Regions from separate parts of the Lysinibacillus sp. FSL R5-0849 genome, predicted to be linked through region 1. Evidence: riboswitches for the same ligand, from Rfam matches in the RefSeq annotation. Region 1 holds a riboswitch; each other region holds the start of a gene.

The links. Region 1 has a riboswitch for cobalamin ahead of metE (5-methyltetrahydropteroyltriglutamate--homocysteine S-methyltransferase). Riboswitches for the same ligand answer to the same signal wherever they lie in the genome.
Region 2: linked by a shared signal. The riboswitch ahead of MKY80_RS10520 (hypothetical protein) and the one ahead of metE (5-methyltetrahydropteroyltriglutamate--homocysteine S-methyltransferase) in region 1 are both predicted to bind cobalamin.
Region 3: linked by a shared signal. The riboswitch ahead of MKY80_RS21360 (hypothetical protein) and the one ahead of metE (5-methyltetrahydropteroyltriglutamate--homocysteine S-methyltransferase) in region 1 are both predicted to bind cobalamin.

Annotation. Positions count from the first base shown of each region.
Region 1 is NZ_CP152004.1:2,425,889-2,432,305, reverse strand. Features, by position in the region: gene MKY80_RS11850 (SDR family oxidoreductase) at 226-990, shown strand; gene MKY80_RS11845 (hypothetical protein) at 1,343-1,960, shown strand; gene MKY80_RS11840 (DUF4177 domain-containing protein) at 2,184-2,372, opposite strand; gene MKY80_RS11835 (aminoglycoside phosphotransferase family protein) at 2,727-3,602, shown strand; cobalamin riboswitch at 3,760-3,939, shown strand; gene metE (5-methyltetrahydropteroyltriglutamate--homocysteine S-methyltransferase) at 4,219-6,417, shown strand, end outside.
Region 2 is NZ_CP152004.1:2,139,729-2,146,145, forward strand. Features, by position in the region: gene MKY80_RS10485 (ABC transporter permease) at 1-63, shown strand, start outside; gene MKY80_RS10490 (ABC transporter ATP-binding protein) at 56-802, shown strand; gene MKY80_RS10495 (dipeptide/oligopeptide/nickel ABC transporter ATP-binding protein) at 836-1,546, shown strand; gene MKY80_RS10500 (hypothetical protein) at 1,646-1,978, opposite strand; gene MKY80_RS10505 (PH domain-containing protein) at 2,079-2,462, shown strand; gene MKY80_RS10510 (hypothetical protein) at 2,608-3,015, opposite strand; gene MKY80_RS10515 (hypothetical protein) at 3,379-3,612, shown strand; cobalamin riboswitch at 3,842-4,026, shown strand; gene MKY80_RS10520 (hypothetical protein) at 4,259-5,017, shown strand; gene MKY80_RS10525 (TetM/TetW/TetO/TetS family tetracycline resistance ribosomal protection protein) at 5,123-6,417, opposite strand, start outside.
Region 3 is NZ_CP152004.1:4,317,761-4,324,177, reverse strand. Features, by position in the region: gene ytvI (sporulation integral membrane protein YtvI) at 1-607, opposite strand, end outside; gene MKY80_RS21370 (hypothetical protein) at 697-1,248, shown strand; gene MKY80_RS21365 (glutathione peroxidase) at 1,337-1,882, shown strand; cobalamin riboswitch at 1,985-2,184, shown strand; gene MKY80_RS21360 (hypothetical protein) at 2,345-2,902, shown strand; gene MKY80_RS21355 (ABC transporter substrate-binding protein) at 2,886-3,836, shown strand; gene MKY80_RS21350 (tyrosine-protein phosphatase) at 3,972-4,736, shown strand; gene MKY80_RS21345 (MATE family efflux transporter) at 4,872-6,239, shown strand; gene MKY80_RS21340 (putative RNA methyltransferase) at 6,242-6,417, shown strand, end outside.

The DNA.
Region 1 (6,417 bases):
ATCTATATAATATCAAGTAATTGTGAAGAGTTACACTTAACGAACAGATATGTTAGTTCTATAAGCAACGATCTTCAAGACAATTGGGCTATTTTCACGTAGAGTTGAATTACAGTTGTGACGAAAAACCTCCTTGAAACCGAATAGGAGAGCAACATTTCAAATAATGTTCCTTGTTATAATTCTCTATGTAATATAACTATGTTTGAACAAGGAGATGGAAGCATGAGTAAGTTAACAGGCAAAATCGCTTTAGTTACAGGATCAAGTCGAGGAATTGGCCGCAGTATTGCATTGCGTCTGGCACAAGAGGGGGCCTTTGTTGTCGTTCATTACGGGAAAAGACGTAATGAGGCAGAAGCAGTTGTTCACCAGATCAAACAAAGCGGAGGAAATGCTTGCGCGATTGGTGCTGACCTTAGTACTCTAGATGGTATTCAAGATTTATTTACTACTTTGGATGATACAATTCGGGAGTATATGGGCGGTAGTGGATTCGATATTCTTGTCAACAATGCTGGAATTGGTCAAATTATCAGTTTAGATGAGACGACGGAAGAATCATTTGACGAGGTAATGAACATTAATGTTAAAGCACCACTTTTTGTTACTCAGCAAGCTTTGCCACGTTTAAAAGAAGGAGGGCGTATTATTAATATTTCATCCTTTGTGACACGTGCAGCTTCGCCAAGTGTCTTCACGTACAGTATGTCCAAAGGTGCTATCGACACATTTACACGTCTTCTAGCCAAGGAACTAGGGAGCAGTAATATTACGGTAAACGCCATCCAGCCTGGAATTATTAATACAGAAATGAATGCTGATACTTTGGGAAACCTGGAAGGACAAAAATATGCGGCTGGTCTTTCAATTTTCAACAGATGGGGAGAACCCGAGGATGTGGCAGATATTGCCGCCTTTCTTGCTTCCTCAGACAGCCGTTGGGTAACAGGTCAATTGCTCGATGCGAGTGGAGGATCTCATCTATAGAATAGTTTAAGCAGTTACTGAGGAATGAACTCTGTATTGGGCAGGGCTCATTCCTTTTAATTTTCCTTTCAATCGTTTGTTAGTGTAAATAGTAAATTCTCCAATTCTGAAGTGAAATGTTCCATACTTTCAGAGTTTAATACTCGTGCTTTTCTGAAATAACGAAAGCGTCTTTATAGTGGAATGAGATGTATTGAGATAACCGGGTAGAGAAGTTCATTCATTTGCCTGCCTGAATATAACGATAAAAAAGGATATTTGATTTTTCTTGAATGAACTAAATCTAATACTGTTGTAGGCTGTTACGTGGGTGTAATGAACATATACTTAGGTTGAAAGGAGGTATTTATTTGTGACACAAACATCTAGAGCGATTCCTAGTGCCGCAGTCCGCGGAACGGCATCTGGTGTATTTTTTATGGCGTTTTTTGGTACTCTGTGGGCGTACACGGGAATTATGGGATTGCAAGGCTGGGGAGTTCCATTATTGTTAGTTACTGCTGTTGCCATAGGTATAGCGCTGTTCATCGGCGGTTTTTCATTAATACGAGCATCGAGAGAATTGACGAATCAGGTTTCAAAAACAGACTTAAGGCATGGGAAGCGTACGTCGTTTTGGTTTAACATTATTTTTGCAGCAGAGGGTTTGGCTATAGCCATCACAATTGCTGTCAGTAATGCTACTCGTCACCCTGAACTTATACCTGTCATAATAGCTCTTATTGTCGGTGTCCATTTTTTTCCATTGGCACCTCTTTTTCAAGTCAGACTCTACTATTTTACCGGCGCACTCCTTTGTTTACTTGCTATTATGACATGGCTATTTGTACCTGGAACAGTCACACTGGGGGGACATCAAATCAATGCATTTATGTCTGTAGTGGGCTTTGGCTCTGCCTTGATCTTGTGGGGAACTGGTCTTGCAATATGGCTAATGGGCAGAAGATTGCTAGGTATCGTCCCAAAATAAGTGAGATGGAACTTTACACCGGAAAAGTAAAATATGTATTCAGCTAATAGTATGCATTACTTTAACAATCAAAAGACAAATCAGCGTCTTGATAATCAGTAATCGGGAACTTTTCCGTAATACGGAAAGCTTCTTTATTACTGAAAAGGAGTAAATTGGTGAATAACACATATAAATGAGGGTTGGATATTTATGCTTCCCCAAATAGAAAAACCCCTCACATCTAATTAAGGGGTCTCTCGAATATTAATTCAAAATAAGCTGCGGAACCATATCCTTTAGTTGAAGGAGCAAAAATTTGAACAAATCTCCATCCTTCAGATGCGTATTGGTGAATTATATTTTGATAATCTTCTTTTGGTTTACTACCCCAAGCATTTAGTTCCACTTTAACGAAATGGTATTCGTACATTATGATCACCTCTAGAAATAGTTGACTTAATTAATATACGAAGAAAGTAGAAGATAGTTTCATAATTAGATTTTTAATTGGAATAAACGACCAAAGCCAATATTGAGTTTTGAATATTGAGTTGGAGATAAACCCACCACTGTTTATTCAACAATCAGGCGCTTTTCGTAATAAGGAAAGCGTCTTTATTCATGGCAATGGCCAGATTGTGGAGCATCTTGTTAAGTGATTTGGATTTTTTTGTTAAAGTATAGTTGAGTTTGTGAAGAATTGTTTTTAAACTAAAGGAACAGATAGTTCAACAAGAGTTTACGTATCAAAAAGCTAGAAAGAGACTGAAAGGGAGTATTACTAATGAATAATAACTTTATTGAAAACATTCAATCGCTTTATTCCGACCTTTCCATTGAAGACATTTATCCTAATGAAATTGGACAGAATAATGATGTGTTAATTGTAAACAAATCTTTGGTTTTTAGGTTTCCAAAATATAAAATTGGAATCAATCAATTAATAAGAGAGACGGAAATTTTAAAATACATTAAAGGTACCATTTCAACTCCTATTCCGAATCCAATTTATCAATCTTTTGAAGAGTTAGAACCAGGTAAGGTCTTCACCGGATATCATCTAATAGATGGTGTTCCTTTGTGGAAGGAAAGTTTAATAGGTGTGAAGCGTGTTGATTTAGTTAAAGGGTTGGCAAAACAACTTGTTTCTTTTCTTGTAGAACTTCATTCTATATCAGGAGAAAAAGCAAGTCGAGATTTGAAACTAAAGGTTCGTAATCCTCATGAAGAGATGTATAACTTGTATAATAAGATTCGAAATAAATTATTTCCTTTTATGAGAAAAGACGCTCAACAGGAAATCTCACAATCTTTTGAAACGTTTTTAAACGGGAAGGCATTCTCCAATTTAGATATAACGCTTATACACGGAGATTTCGGTGCATCTAACATTTTGTGGGATCCAGAAACAAGTATGATTTCTGGGATAATAGACTTTGGTGGTTCGGGTTTAGGAGATCCAGCGTATGACTTTGCTGGAATACTTTCTAGCTATGGTGAGGATTTTTTTGATATGTGTATTAACCTATATCCTAATGGTCAGGAAATTTCTGAACGAGTTAAATTTTATAAAAGTACATTTGCTTTACAAGAAGCATTGCACGGGATTGAAAATGGAGATAGACAGGCTTTTGAAGCTGGAATTAAAGATTATAAATAGTTTTCTTGTACAATTAATGTGGAATCAGTTCAATTAATATAAGGCATTATCACTAAGAGCCCAATTGTTGATAATTAAAAACAGAGTAAATAGATAAAGTTTTATGTAAAAACAATTTCTACTATTCTGAAATATATGGTATAGTATGGGCATAACTGAATATAGTGTAAGAAATGGTGCCAGATGAAAGTCTGGCTTAAAAGGGAAGTCGGTGCAAATCCGACGCTGTCCCGCAACTGTAATTCGGAGCAAATCACAAATGCCACTGGGAAACCGGGAAGGCTGTGAGGCGTGTTGATGAGAAGCCAGGAGACCTGCCAATTTCTAGTACACACCAAATACCTACGTGGAAATAGGTGGTGAATAGTGACCAAAAAGGCACTGTGCGATAACAAGTGATTTTACGAAAATTCTACTTTTTCGTATTGTTTTTGTCTTAATAAATTTACCATGCAGCCATTTTCCGAGAAGGGGAATGGCTTTTTTTCATGCTACTATTCTGTATTCCAGAGCAAAGTCCACTGGTTTTCATATAGAGCCACTGAATCTAGCATGGGATGACACAAATTTGTAAGAGCAAGTAACCATAAACTTATTGATGAAAGGGAGATTAAATATGACTTATACTAGTACACTCATTGGCTATCCATATATCGGAGATGATCGCGAATGGAAGAAGGCGTTAGAAGCATTTTGGCGTCAAGAACGAACGGAAGAGGATTTTCAGGAAACCCTAAAAAGTATTCGGTTATCGCGGATTGAAAAGCAGCTACAATCTGGCATCGATATGGTGACAGTGGGGGATTTCACATTGTACGATAGAATGTTAGATACAGCCTTAATGTTTGGCTTAGTACCCAAGCGCTTTAACTGGCAAGGTGGAAGGGTAGATTTACATACCTACTACAGTGTAGCGAGAGGCAATCATTCAGCAGTAGCTAGTGAAATGACCAAATGGTTTAATACCAACTATCACTACATTGTCCCTGAATATGAAGGGCAACCGCTGCAACTAACTGAAAATAAGGTATTGGCCGACTTTTTAGAGGCAAAAGAAGCGTTCGGTATTATTGCGAAGCCGACACTTATTGGCCCCTATACATTTTATAAGTTAACTAAGGGCTACAATAAATTAACGCAGGTCGAATATTTATTAGCTCTATTACCTCTCTATGCTCAGATTATTCAAGAATTAGTAGATGCAGGTGCCCAGTGGATTCAATTAGAAGAGCCTTCTTTAGTGACGACACTCGACTCAGCAGAACGGAAGCTAGTACAGGAAATCTATGCTCAGTTAGCGACAACCGTTCCAGCAGCAAAACTAATGCTACAAACATATTTTGAAGCATTATGCTCCTATGAAACATTGATTACATTGCCTGTCCAAGGGTTTGGTTTAGATTTCGTACATGGCTATAAAGGGAATATGGAGTCCCTTCGAAAATTTGGTTTCCCTCAGGATAAAGTTTTAGCTATTGGTATTGTTAATGGTCGTGATATATGGCGTTCCAACCTAGCGGAGGCTAACGCCACGATTCAAGCTATTGAAAAGCTTAGCGATGCTAAGGAATTGTGGATTCAACCCTCAAGTAGCCTTCAACATGTGCCAATATCTACTTCACTTGAAAAGAAGCTGGACCCTGTTCTCAAACAAGCACTGGCGTTTGCTGATGAAAAAATCGAAGAGCTTATTGAGCTCACTAAATATAGAAAAAATCAAGACGGAACGCTACGTCATAATTTCTCAGCAAGTATGAAGGCCATTGAAGCACTAAAAAATCATTCAATTCGTCAAAATAAGATTATCCAACAAGCCGCTCAATCCTTATCAACAAAGGATTTTGAGCGACATAATGATTTTAGTCAACGTCAAAAAATACAGCAGCAGGCATTAGGACTACCCCTTTTCCCAACAACGACAATTGGCAGCTTCCCTCAATCTGATGAGGTGAAGAGAAATCGTAATGCTTGGCGAAAGAAACAATTGTCGAATGAAGACTATGAAGCATTTATTGAACTGGAAACAAAACGCTGGATTCACTTGCAGGAGGATCTTGATATAGATGTACTAGTTCATGGAGAATTTGAACGGACAGACATGGTTGAATATTTCGGTGAGAAATTGACGGGCTTTGCCTTTACTGAAAAAGCATGGGTTGTTTCGTATGGCTCTCGCTGTGTGAAGCCTCCAATTATTTATGGAGATGTTGCATGGTCTTCAGCCATTACCGTGAAAGAGTCTGCGTATGCCCAAAGCTTAACGAAGCGCTTTGTAAAAGGGATGCTGACAGGGCCAGTGACCATTTTAAATTGGTCCTTTGTACGCGATGATATTTCTCGAAAAGATGTGGCTTATCAAATTGCATTAGCACTTCGCAGGGAAGTGGAAGCACTAGAAGCGGCTGGCATCTTCATTATTCAAGTGGATGAACCAGCACTCCGTGAAGGGTTACCTCTTCGTAAAGAAGAATGGGGGGCTTACTTAGACTGGGCGGTCAATGCCTTCAAGCTTGCTACATCGAGTGTTAAGGATGAAACACAAATTCATACACATATGTGTTACTGCGAATTTAACGATTTCATAGAACCCATTAGCGCGCTAGATGCAGATGTGATTTCTATTGAAACATCACGTAGCCATGGAGAGCTAATTTCTTCCCTTCAAGTAAAACCTTATACAAAAGGAATCGGATTAGGTGTTTACGATATTCATAGCCCACGTGTGCCGAGTGAAGGCGAAATGTTAGCCATTATGAAAGATAGTTTACAAGTTCTAGACAAACATCAATTTTGGGTTAATCCTGACTGTGGCTTA
Region 2 (6,417 bases), 290 kb from region 1:
ATTTTATGTGTGCAAGTTATTGGAGGTACTTTCAAACAAGGAGGGAGCCGATCGCATGTTTAAGGTTGATAATTTAGCTGTTCGCTTATCCGGCAAATCCCTTATTCAAGGTTTGACTTTTACTGTGCCTAAAGGGCATATTACCGCTATCATTGGTGAGAGTGGTAGTGGCAAAAGTACGACCCTTTCAGCTCTGCTTGGGATGCTGCCAGCACGAGCAAGTATGGAAGGCTCGATTTTATTTAATGAAAAAAACCTCATGGCCATGTCTGAACAGGAGCGTGTGGAGCTACGGAAAAAGCATTTCTTTACCATCTTTCAGGATGCCACGAATAGTTTTTCACCAACTCAAAAAATGAAGCCGCAACTCTATCGGTTGACGGCTTCGAGGGTGGGACATAAGGAAGAGGAATTTTTAAGTAAAATCATGGCTATTTTAAAGGAATTAAACTTACCGGAGGATGTGCTACAACGCTATCCATTTGAGCTTTCTGGCGGTATGCTACAACGCTGCATGCTTGCCTGCGCCTTCTATAATGAACCCGATGTTTTAATGGCAGACGAACCGACCTCTGCTCTAGATATGCTCCATCAACAAGAATTTATCAAATTGCTAAAAAATCTCCATGCCCGCCTTGGGACGACCATTCTCTTCATTACCCATGATTTAGGGGTTGCTAAGATTGCTGATTCCATGCTGGTGATGAAAAATGGTGAAATTGTAGAAAGTGGGCAAGTATCGGAAATTTTTAAGGAGCCCAAGCATCCATATACGAAGCGGCTTGTCGCTCATCATTTTTAGGAGGCGTTGATATTGTTGCTTCATGTTGATCAGGTGAATAAAAGCTATCGAGCAGGACAGCGAATATTGAAGAATATAAACCTAACAGTTGGAAAAGGTGAAATCGTAGGGCTTGTGGGAGAAAGCGGTAGTGGAAAAAGTACTTTGGCCAAACTAATTATGCAGCTAGAAAAGCCTGAAAAAGGGGCTCTGTTTTTTGAAGAGCAATTAATGACGAAGCAAAATCGCTCGTATTTTTATGAAAATTGCCAAATCATTTTTCAAAATGCTACGGCTGCTTTAAACCCCGTGTGGACCGTCAGGGAATTGTTACGCGAGCCCATACAGGTGGCACACAAGTCCTTCACGGACCGCGAAATACAGACAATGCTTGAAATGGTAAAGCTCCCATCAGATATTTTAGAAGCCCTGCCTTCTGAGCTAAGTGGAGGGGAGCGACAACGGGTTAATATACTAAGATCGATTTTAGTCGAACCTCAACTATTAGTATGTGATGAAATCGTTTCGAGCTTAGACCGCTTGATTCAACGAGAGATAATCGATTTATTAGTGACTTTAAATAAAGAAAAAAACATGGCGATTTTATTTATCTCGCATGATTTAAAGGCAGTTTCTTATTTGTGTAATCGCATTTACGTGATGAAATCGGGTGAAATTGTTGATGAGAGCCGTAAATGCGAAGGTGGCTTTGCTTTTACAGACAAGTATGCGCAAATGCTCTTCCAAGCCTTAGAAAACGAATAACATGAAAATAAACCGAAAAACACTTTCCTTATCTGAATGGAAAGTGTTTTTTATTCTTCTTTCAATGATCTGAGTGGGGCGGTCAAATCCTCAGAGGGGCTATAGATTGTATGGGTATCCCTTACGTTCATCCATGTACCAAAGATGAAAGCTATATTGGTTTCCAACCGTATCCACTACTTGTACGTCAAATTGTGGGGCAGCCATATTGACAGTTCCCTCATTTATCACTGCTGTCGTCATTCCTTTATGGAATAGGTTGAGAGAATCCTCATCCTCATATCCTTTTATAAAATCAGTATGCACAGAGCCAAATATAACGCTGTTAGAAATGCTGATCTTAGCCAATTTCTCAACTGCAAGCTCTTCATTCGTACAGCCTAAAACAACAATGGCTAATAGGGACATGACAATGAATAGGTGTGTTCGCAATGAGCCTCCTCCTTATAGAATAAATATTACAAAAACGAGGGTCGTAGCCCAGTTTTCATCATAATATAGTAAACAAACAAAAGCTGAAAGGGGATAAAGCATGGGTTTATTTGATGGATTAATCGGCAATGCAAGCGAGGTGAATTTTGAAAAATTACAGGAGGAGGTCAATGATTTACTAATTCCAAACGAAACCATTAAAAATGCCTATAAAATTATTAGAGACATATTTATTTTTACGAATAAACGATTAATCCTCATTGATAAGCAAGGAGTGACTGGCAAGAAAACGGAATACCATTCCATTCCCTATAAAAATATTGTCCATTTTTCAGTAGAAACGGCTGGTACATTTGATTTAGATGCTGAGCTAAAAATATGGGTATCAGGCAGTTCATTACCCATCCAAAAAAACTTCAATAAGGCGACCAATATTTATAAAGTGCAAAGTGTTTTAGCGCAGTATGTTTTAGGCTCGAATTAATGGTACCTATAGAAACAAAAGCAAAACACATCCAAAGCCCGCATATATGCGAGGCTTTTTTTGTTGTGATTAGAGGACAAATCATAGTGTTAGGTGTAGTTAAAAGTATATGGTAACTTTCGTATTACTTATATTTGGCATTAAACTATTCATTAGTAGAAAGGGGATGAATGTCATACAAGGTGCGAGATTTCTCGATATATTTTACAGTACAGTCGTAGGTTCCTTGTCTAACATCACTAAATTTATCAAAATCTCCAGTGAAATCAAGTTCGCCGTTAATGTCTACAAGTAGTTCGTGGATTGCGGTTCTTCCGTTTGATTCAAACTTTCTTACGGTACATTTACCAGTAACTATTTGAAAATTTTTAGTTTGAATAGCAATAAAATCTTCGATTGACCATACAACAAGAAACAAACATAGGACGCTGAAAAAAGACGCAGTAATTATAACCCCATAAAAATCCTTGTGACTACGTTTATTCTTTATAAAAAAGATTAGGAGAGATGTGCAAATGAGTAGCCCAATTAGTGGGAAGATGATGTCTAACAAAATATATTTCTCCTTTTGAATAACATATAGGCTATTATTCTACAATTATTTTTAATTACTTACTAGTAGAAATAATTTTTTGAAACAGTTTATTTAAGAAGAAAGTCAATCACACAATGTAGTTATTAGAAAGCAAAGCTACAAAGAAATCGAAGCGCTAATTGAAATCTCTCTCGCAACTTTAGCGAGCGAAAGAAGTGAGCAAATAAACTTGATCGATTTTTTGCGTTGAAAGTTCGTGACCCAAAAGTTCTCTATGCTGATCGGTGCTTTATGCTGCTCTGGCCTTACGCACAACTTTTTTTCTTTTTGAAGAACAATAGTTATAATATACACATTAATATTTGTAAAGATGGTGAAACAATGGAACAGATGCTAAAGGAAATAATGTCTCCAAGTAATCAATATAAAGTTCAAATTATAAAACGGAGAGATGGTCTTTTTACAACAGAAGTATATATGTGGCAAGAAGACTGCGGATATGAATTTTGGAGTCCTATTAAAATAGGATTGAGTTTGATTGAAACTGAGGAAGTAGCCGTAACATTAGCCATTGAACAATTAAGACAATACTCTGGTGAAATTATTACTCTGTAGTTACATCACTCAACACTGTCATACGTAGGGAGAATCAGTCAATCGGGTAGATAATTGTTTAGAGTCTTCTAAGTGAAGTTAGTTATTAGTTTGAATATTCTGAAATATCGTAAGATAATAATAAAGAAACTGGAATATTTTATGTTATTTGACATCGGAAATAGACTACCTTACAATTGATTTTAATAGTCTGTAAGGAATGTATAGAACACAGCATTCCTCCACAACTGAATAGCGTGTAGTAATAGGTGTAAATTGCGTGCAATTTGCTTAAAAGGGAAGTCGGTGTGAATCCGACACTGTCCCGCAACTGTAAATGTGAGCGACTTTTCAGCAACCACTGTCAAATGATGGGAAGGGGAAAAGTGGCGATGACCATGAGTCAGGATACCTGCCTAGTTACGAGTACACACCATAAACCTACGAGGAATAGGAGGTGGCATGTTGACAAAACAGAATGCTCTGTTCGTCACAGTACGTCATACGCCCAAAGTTCATGAAAGGGTTCATTTTAGAACTCCTTCACATTTACTTAGGGTTTGTTTGGCATTGTGTGATGAAGCACATTAAAGCGAAGGATTTCCTCAAACATAGTAGGAAGTCCTTTTTGTTTTGAAAATATGTACGCAAAGGGGATGCACATAGGATGAATATTCATGCAACGACAACACAGGAAACGCCTTTTGTAGATATGACGATTTGTAAGCAGTCACGGACAGAAATTGCTAAGAAAGCGAAAACAAGAATGGTGGTCGAATCACTAATTGATCAATTATTAGCAACGAGACTGATTCGCAACAATCGTTTTTTTGAGCAAATCTTATATAATAAAGACATTATTTGGATACAAAATGGGGAGGTAGAAGGCCATCTTTTTGCTCAGGCGAATTTAACGGATCAACTGAAAACGAAGACGAATAGCTTTATGATGTATATGCCAACCAACCCTATTGTTTATGAGGTGAATGGGGAGCAGTACCACTTAATTACACGCATTGATTCAACACGAGCAAAGCCTAATCTTGACCGTCTTTCACAGGAGCCCAATCCAGTGTTAAGCGCTGCACGTGTCAATGATTTACTATGCTCGATTGTCATACGTTTTTATGAAACGTATATGAACGATTTAGAGCAAATTCCTCATCAGGATAAACTAATTGCATTTGCACAGCAGGAATACACGCAGTTTCTTCAAGCCGTTCAGGAATTAAATGATTATCACTTTAATTGGCATCCACGTGGGAACGGCCACGAGCTATTATTAACATTAATTGATCAACTACAAATATTAAAAAGTCAGCCTGGAAAAGTAGTTATCGACTTCACGAATACGCAAGGTTATGTGGTGGTTGAACCTGCCTATCCGGTGCACAAGCCTTCAAAGAAAGCTGTTGGTGCCATATAAAAGCAAGCCCTCCATGAAGCGGAGGGCTTGCTTTATTTTTTGTAGGGATATTCTACCTTCATCTGAAGTACTAGTTCAACAGATTTGCCATGCTAGTACATGAACTTAGCTCTGACAATGCATGGCTGCTTGCGCCTCTTGCCAAGGGACAGAATAGCCTTTACCTTTTGAACAAAAAATGCTGGAAGAACTGTATTCAGGGTCGGCATTTTTATCATAGCCTATTTGAGATATTACTTCTTCTGCATGATGACACACATCATAGCCATCAAATTGGAGGGTAAGCGCACCTTTCCCATTTGTATAGGCGGCAAAAATCGTGCTATAGCTCATGAAGGTCGCTACTGGTGCACGTCCTGTTAATACAACGTCTGTTTCAGTGAGTACAGGGTCGTCGAAGGTGCCAGCAGCCTGTTGAATGTCGGTCATCATACGGCCAATAAAGTCATTGGAAGCCTTCATTTTAAAGCGATAATACGGCTCAAGCAGGACGTTCTGTGCTTGTTCCAGTCCTTGGCGCAGTGCTCGGAAAGTGGCTTCTCGGAAATCACCGCCAGACGTATGTTCATTATGTCCACGTCCCGTTAAAAGCGTAAAATGAATATCTGTTACTGCGTAGCCTGTGAGTAAGCCATGATGATCACGTTCAAACAAATGCTTCTCTACGAGGCGCTGGTTGCCCACTGATAAATCATCTGCATGGCAGGCATTGCTAAAGGTAATGCCAGTCCCACGTTCATTTGGCTGCATTAATAAATGAATTTCTGCATAATGCTTAAGTGGTTCAAAATGTCCGTAGCCTGTAACGGTTGTCGCAATTGTTTCCAAATATAATATTTGCGGCTCTCCAAAAGAGATGTTTAATGTAAAGCGCTTCAATAATACTTCTATCAGTACCTCTAACTGAATGACACCCATTATATGCACATGGATTTCCTGAAACTTTTCCTGCCATACGACACGCAATGATGGCTCCTCGGCCTCTAGTAGACGGAAAATCTTTAATACTTCTTTAATATGTTGCTCACCCTCATATTGAACTTTTGCCTGTAATGTAGGGACAAGCTCATAGGGCTGTGATAGCGTGTTACTGCCAATGCGATCGCCAATGTGTGCCTGGCTGAGCCCTTTAACAGCGAAGATTTCACCAGCCTCAACATGCTGAACAGTTTCAAAACGGCTGCCGTTATAAAGACGAATTTCTGTTACTTTCTCTGTAAGGTCTCCAAACGTAAATTCATCTCGAACATGTAATTTGCCTGTTAAAGCCTTGATGAATGTTAAACGCTGATGGCCATCATGTCGTATTTTAAAGACCTCTCCTTGAAACGGTGCTTCCGGCTCGAAGTGAGTACCCGTTATGAGTGGAAGTTGAGCAATCAATTCTTGAATGCCTTCAT
Region 3 (6,417 bases), 1.9 Mb from region 1:
AAATAATTTTTATTTTCTTTGCTGTGTTTGGCTTTAAATACTTATAAGTAATGCGCTTCAATTTCGGCAGATCTAGCATAAATAGGAATAGGGCAATCATATAGACGAGAAGACTGATAAATAGACTTGGAATCTCTGAAAAGAAGGCTGAAACTTTGCTATAATTAAAGAAGCTTAAAAACGTTTCTTCAATTTTCTTTATGAAATCCATTGTGGTTTTTTGAAGCGAAGTACTTACTTCGGGTGGAAAGTCTTCCGTGTATTTAGAAATATTTTCTTGCATATGAAGCCACATATCTGATAGCTTGGAAATATAATAGGGAGCTTGCTTAGACAATAAAATTATTTGCGTCATGATCTGCGTAATTGAAATATAGCAAATGATGGAAATTATAATGACACTCACTATGTATATAAAGGCAACTGCAATTTTTCGAGACATTTTCCAGCGCCTTTTAAAGAACATGACGATTGGTTCAAGGAAAAATGCGCTGATAGCTGCTAATATTAACGGCATAGATACCGGAATAATAAAATAAGCGGCTATAATTAGGGACAGAATCACTAGCAATCGAAAAATCAATTTCCTAGCATTAAATTTATTCATAAACTCACCTTCTTTGCGAAAAAATTAAGTTAAGTGTAACATAAATCAAGTTTTATGACGTTCTGAAACAATAAAGGTAGGGATAAATTATGGAAAAAGAGATTTTGCAACTTTTTAGTAATCTAACAGAGCGTGATCGAGATATTCAATATGAATCTTACGAGGAACTGATGAAAATTATGCAGGAGCCCGTAGATTGGACATATGCAGTGTGGGAACAGCTTGTACAAGCGCTTACATATAAAAATGGGCATGCACGTGCACTTGCCGCACAAATTTTATGTGCTTTAGCTGCAAAAAGTGATCCCGAAGAAAGAGTATTAGAAGATTTTTTAAAGATTTGGGCTGTGACTTATGATGAAAAGCCCGTCACGGCAAGGCATACATTACAGGCTATTTGGAAAATTGGTTTAGCAGGTCAAGTACAAAGCGATTTAGTCGTATCTTATTTAGCCAAGAGATTTCAAACCTGTTTAGATGAAAAGCATCCTACTCTCATTCGCTATGATATTATTGTATCTTTAAAAAAATTATATGATCAAACGAGTGATCCTAAATTATTAGACATAGCCCATCGCTTAATTAATGAAGAGCAAAATGTTAAATATAAAAAGAAATATAAGTCAGCCATCCGTTCTTAGTAACGAGATGGTGTTTTTTGTGCAAACTCTTTGGTTATTAGGAGATTAGTCAACTATAATATATGAAAAAGACAAAAGGGGTTAGGGAATGAGCATTTATAATTATTTAGTACGAAAGCCGAATGGTGAAATTTTATCAATGGAAACTTTTCGAGGGAAAACGATGCTAATTGTTAATACGGCCAATCAATGCCGATTTACATATCAATTTGAAGACTTACAAAAAATGTACGATAAATATGGCAAAAATAATTTTGTCGTTCTAGGATTTCCTTGTGATCAGTTTGGCCATCAAAATCCTGAAGATGGAGAGGAAACTGCGCATCTTTGTAAGGTCAACTATGGAGTTTCGTTTCCCATTTTTGAACTAGTCCAAGTAAATGGTGAGACGACACATCCTTTATTTAATTATTTAAAACATGAAGTTGATTTTCGTGAATTCGGAAAAGCAAGCATGCAGGAGAAAATGCTTGCTGAGGCAATTGTTCAACTTGCTCCAAGCTTTTTAGATGGTCGTAATATTCGCTGGAATTTTACTAAATTCCTAGTAGATGCAAGCGGAAAAACCATAGCTCGCTTTGAGCCTACAGACTCACAGCTTGATATTGAGCAAGCAATTGAAAAAGTATTATAGTAGAGTGATTTTATGGAAATGAAAATTCTTCTAAAACGACTATCATTTTTGTACGCAACTATTTTTTCCTATCAAACTATGATAAACTGCTTTACAAGTGAATTATTCTTGCAGAATAAAGGTGCTAGCTAGCATAATCGGGAATTCGGTATAAGCCGAAGCTGTTTCCGCAACTGTAAGTACAACTATTATAAAGATGAACCACTGTTTCATAGGAAATGGGAAGGTTCTTTATAGCTCTTATTTAATTATATAGGAGCGTTGTACAAGCCAGGAGACCGACCTTTATTTGAACGTATAACAACTCTTCGGAAGCTAGGAGGATATACGGCAAATACATAGGCAGTGTCGTGTTTCTATGACAATCATTATGTTATTTTAGTCGTTCCTTTGCGTGAGGAGCGACGTTTTTTTATGTTCTAAAAAAGTAAGGATTTTCATTATGAAAAGGGGGACAGCAGGTTGAAAAAAGATGCACGTTATTCTTGTTATCCTTTTATGCGAGAGAAGGCTTCAACTGTCGATTTTGAGATTCGCACAGATAGTTTAACAACGCATTTAGGGGCTGCACTAGCTATAGTGAAGAAAGAGGATGTCCAGGTTGTTGCAGATGATTTAACACAGATTTTACCTATGGCTTATCATGTGAATGGCTCGGTTCGTGGGAAGCTAGCAGTTACAGATGAGGATCTATCCTGGTTAAGTGAGCGCTATGATTTTTATGTAAGTCATGTGAAGGAAGAGATTCAAAATTTTGTTTTACCTCAAGGAACAGAGGCTGCTGCTGCTTTACATCTTTGTCGTAGTGAGGCGAAAAAATCATATCGAACTTTACACAAGGTTTCGGAAGAACGAGAGGTACCGACTATTCTCTTCGATTATTTAGGCTTATTAGCCAATGTATGTTTTGTAATGGCTGTCTATACGAATCAACAAGCTGGAATCGCTGAAATTCCGTTTATGAGTAAATCATATCCAATGAAAAAGAAAAAGGTGAATAATAATGAAGAAACTATTTAATTTACAATGGCTATCGGTTTTATTGCTAGCGCTCGTTTTAGCAGGTTGTGGAACTGCGGAAGATACAAAAAATAAAAATGTTACCCAAGATGAACAAAAAATTGAGCAAACAAGTTACAAAGTAACCGATGATCGTGGTGTAGAAATAGAGTTTAAGGAAGTACCAAAAACAGTTGTGTCCTTACAACCAAGTAACACAGAAATTCTATTTGCATTAGGGGTTGGCGATAAAATTGTAGGTGCCACTGAATATGATACATATCCAGAAGCTGCCCAAAAAATCGAACGTGTTTCTGATACTGTGAATTATAACAGTGAGCGAATTTTAGCGTTAAAGCCAGATGTTGTTATTGCGTATACGATTGGTGAGAAGGATGCACTTAAGCCACTCGAGGATGCAGGAATTAAAGTATTTGTTATTCAATCAGCGGCTACATTTGATGATGTATATGGAGATATCGAACAAATTGCAGCTGTTATGGATGTTAAGGATAAAGGAAAGGCATTAAACGAGGAAATTAAAGCAAAAATCGCTGATGTGCAAACAAAGATTAAGGAAGTAAAAACACCAAAAAATGTTTATTTAGAAATTAGTCCAAAGCCAGAAATATATACAGCAGGCTCTGGCACTTTCCAACAAGAAATATTAAATGCGGCAAATGTAAAGAATGTGTTTGCAGATTTAGATGGCTGGAAGCAAATATCTGAGGAAGATGTAATTGCGAGAAATCCAGACGTCATTTTAACAACAGTCAACTATACAGAAAATCCAATTGGAGAAATCCTTGCTCGTGATGGGTGGAATACGGTAACAGCTATTCAGAACAAGGCAGTTCAGTCCCTTGACACAGATATCTCAAATCGTCCAGGTCCACGTATCGGTGAAGCAGTTGAGCTTGTTGCTAAAGCTGTGTATCCAGAGTTATATAAATAAGATCGTAGAAAATGCTAGTTGTTTATTACAGCTAGCATTTTTTATTTTATTACCTAGTGTGAAAATTGGTATTAATGTAGTTTGTTCGATAGAATAAAGGTAAGAACGCTTATTAATATAGGGAGGTGTAGTTCAGTGAAGCAAATACAAAAAAATATTCCGTTTGAGGCCGTTTATAATTTCCGAGATATGGGGGGATATCAAACGAGGGATGGGCGTGTTATAAGAAATGGCTTATTTTATCGCTCTGCCGCACTTGGTAAAATGACATCGACAGATAAAGAATTATTTGAAACATTAGGTATTAAAACAATTTTTGATTATCGTGACACGAATGAAGTACAACATAATCCTAATCCTGTGTTTCCACAAACTCGATATATTCAAATCCCTGCGAAGGGAAAGCATGCTTTTGAAATGCCAACTAATACAGGTGGTAGAGAGTTTTATAAAGTAGTTAACGCTGATATGTTCAAGGACTTTTATGCACAAATGCCTTTTCATAATCCCTCTTTTAAAGAATTAATGATGACTATACAAAACCCTGATAATTTAGGGCTAGTCCATCATTGCGCAGTTGGAAAAGACCGAACAGGAATTGGCGGAGCTCTTATTTTATTGGCTTTAGACGTACCTGAAGAGACCATTATGGAAGATTATTTAGATACGAATATTCATTTGCGTCCCATGGTAGAAAGAATGGCTCAAACGATCCAGCACCAGTATAATGAACAAGAATTACAGCAATTTTATGCTTTAATGTCCGCTCGTGAGGATTATTTACAGGCAGCGTTAGATGCTATGGATCATCGTTATGGCTCAAAGACAGCTTTTTTGGAGCAGGAGTTTGGTCTAACGGCTGATAAGCGTGAGCAATTACAGTCATATTGCTTAATCTAAATAAAATCCCTTTCACAATTAGTGAGAGGGATTTTTTATGTGGAAGCGCTGTCTTCCTATAAATCTCTTTACAGTCTGAAAATTTATGATAAGATACAATAGATTTTTAAGAAAAGTATAGGAGAAGTGAAGGTATTGGCAGACACAATAAAAGAAACAACTAAGTTAAGTCTATTCCATTTAACATGGCCTATCTTTTTAGAAGTGTTTTTATTTATGTTGATGGGACTAGCCGATACTTTTATGCTTAGTGCTCTATCAGATAATGCTGTGTCAGGAGTAGGTGCAGCCAATCAATATATTCATATCGCTATTTTAATTCTTGAGGTAGTCGGCAACGGTGCGTCCATCGTTGTATCACAATATTTAGGTTCGAAACGGTTTTTTGAAGCGGCTAAAATATCGGCTCTAGCAGTCACAATGAATTTGGCAGTTGGCCTTATAATGAGTGTTCTATTTTTCTTCTTTGCTAGTCATTTAATGTCGATGATGAACTTGCAAGGTGAGGTCCTTCATTATGCTCAAAGTTATTTAGTGATTATAGGGAGTTTTATTTTCCTTCAAGCAATTATTAATGCCCTTGCTGCAATTATTCGTGTTCATGGTTGGACGAAACAGACGATGTATGTATCACTTGGCATGAATGTACTGCATGTTATCCTTAATTACGGCCTGATCTTTGGGAATTTTGGTTTACCAGAGCTTGGTGTAAAAGGTGCAGCCATCTCTTCAGTGATTAGTAGAGGATTAGCGATGATCGTGTTTTTCTGGTTGCTTTATCAAGTAATGGAAGTACGAGTAAAGCTACACTACTACTTTGAGTATTCCAAGGAATATGTAAGAAAAATTTTAAACATTGGTTTACCGTCTGCCTTTGAGCAGGTTCTTTACCAGTTTTGCCAGATTATATTTTTATATTATGCCACATATTTAGGGGCAGAAACTTTGGCAGCCAGACAATATGCTATGAACATATCAATGTTTACCTATTTATTCGCTATTGCGATTGGGACAGGAACGGCCATCATTATCGGTAGGCATGTAGGTGCTGGAGAAAAGGATGAGGCTTATCATCAGCTGTGGACAAGTGTCCGAGCAGCATTTATTTTCACCATTATTATGGTTGGTGTAGTGACCATTTTCCGCAAGCAGCTTATGCATGTTTTTACAGATAACCCCGAGGTGATGGCTATCGGAGCATCTGTCTTGGCATTAAGTATAGTGCTAGAAACTGGTCGGACGATGAATATAGTCGTCATTAACTCTTTACGTGCCTCAGGAGACGCAAGGTTCCCTGTTAAAATCGGTTTTCTGTCGATGGTTTGTATGAGCCTCCCATTAGGTTACTTTTTTGTATTTGTCCTCGATTGGGGTTTAGTAGGTATTTGGTTAGCTATCTCAGCAGATGAATGGGTACGGGCAATTATCGTATACTTTAGATGGAAAAGCCGAAAGTGGGAGCGTTTTGCCCTCGTTTCACCCAATGAACAGAAGGAGGAATAGCAATGGGAGCACTATCTAAACGTGCAGTAGGTGCAGCATTGATCGATCAACATATAGCGCTTTTTGCATGTCCGTTATGTCAGCAATCTATGCACGTCTATGAGCAAGGGAGACTCGTTTGTTCTGCCAATCACTCTTTTGATATTGCCAAGCAGGGCTATGTCAATATGCTGACACA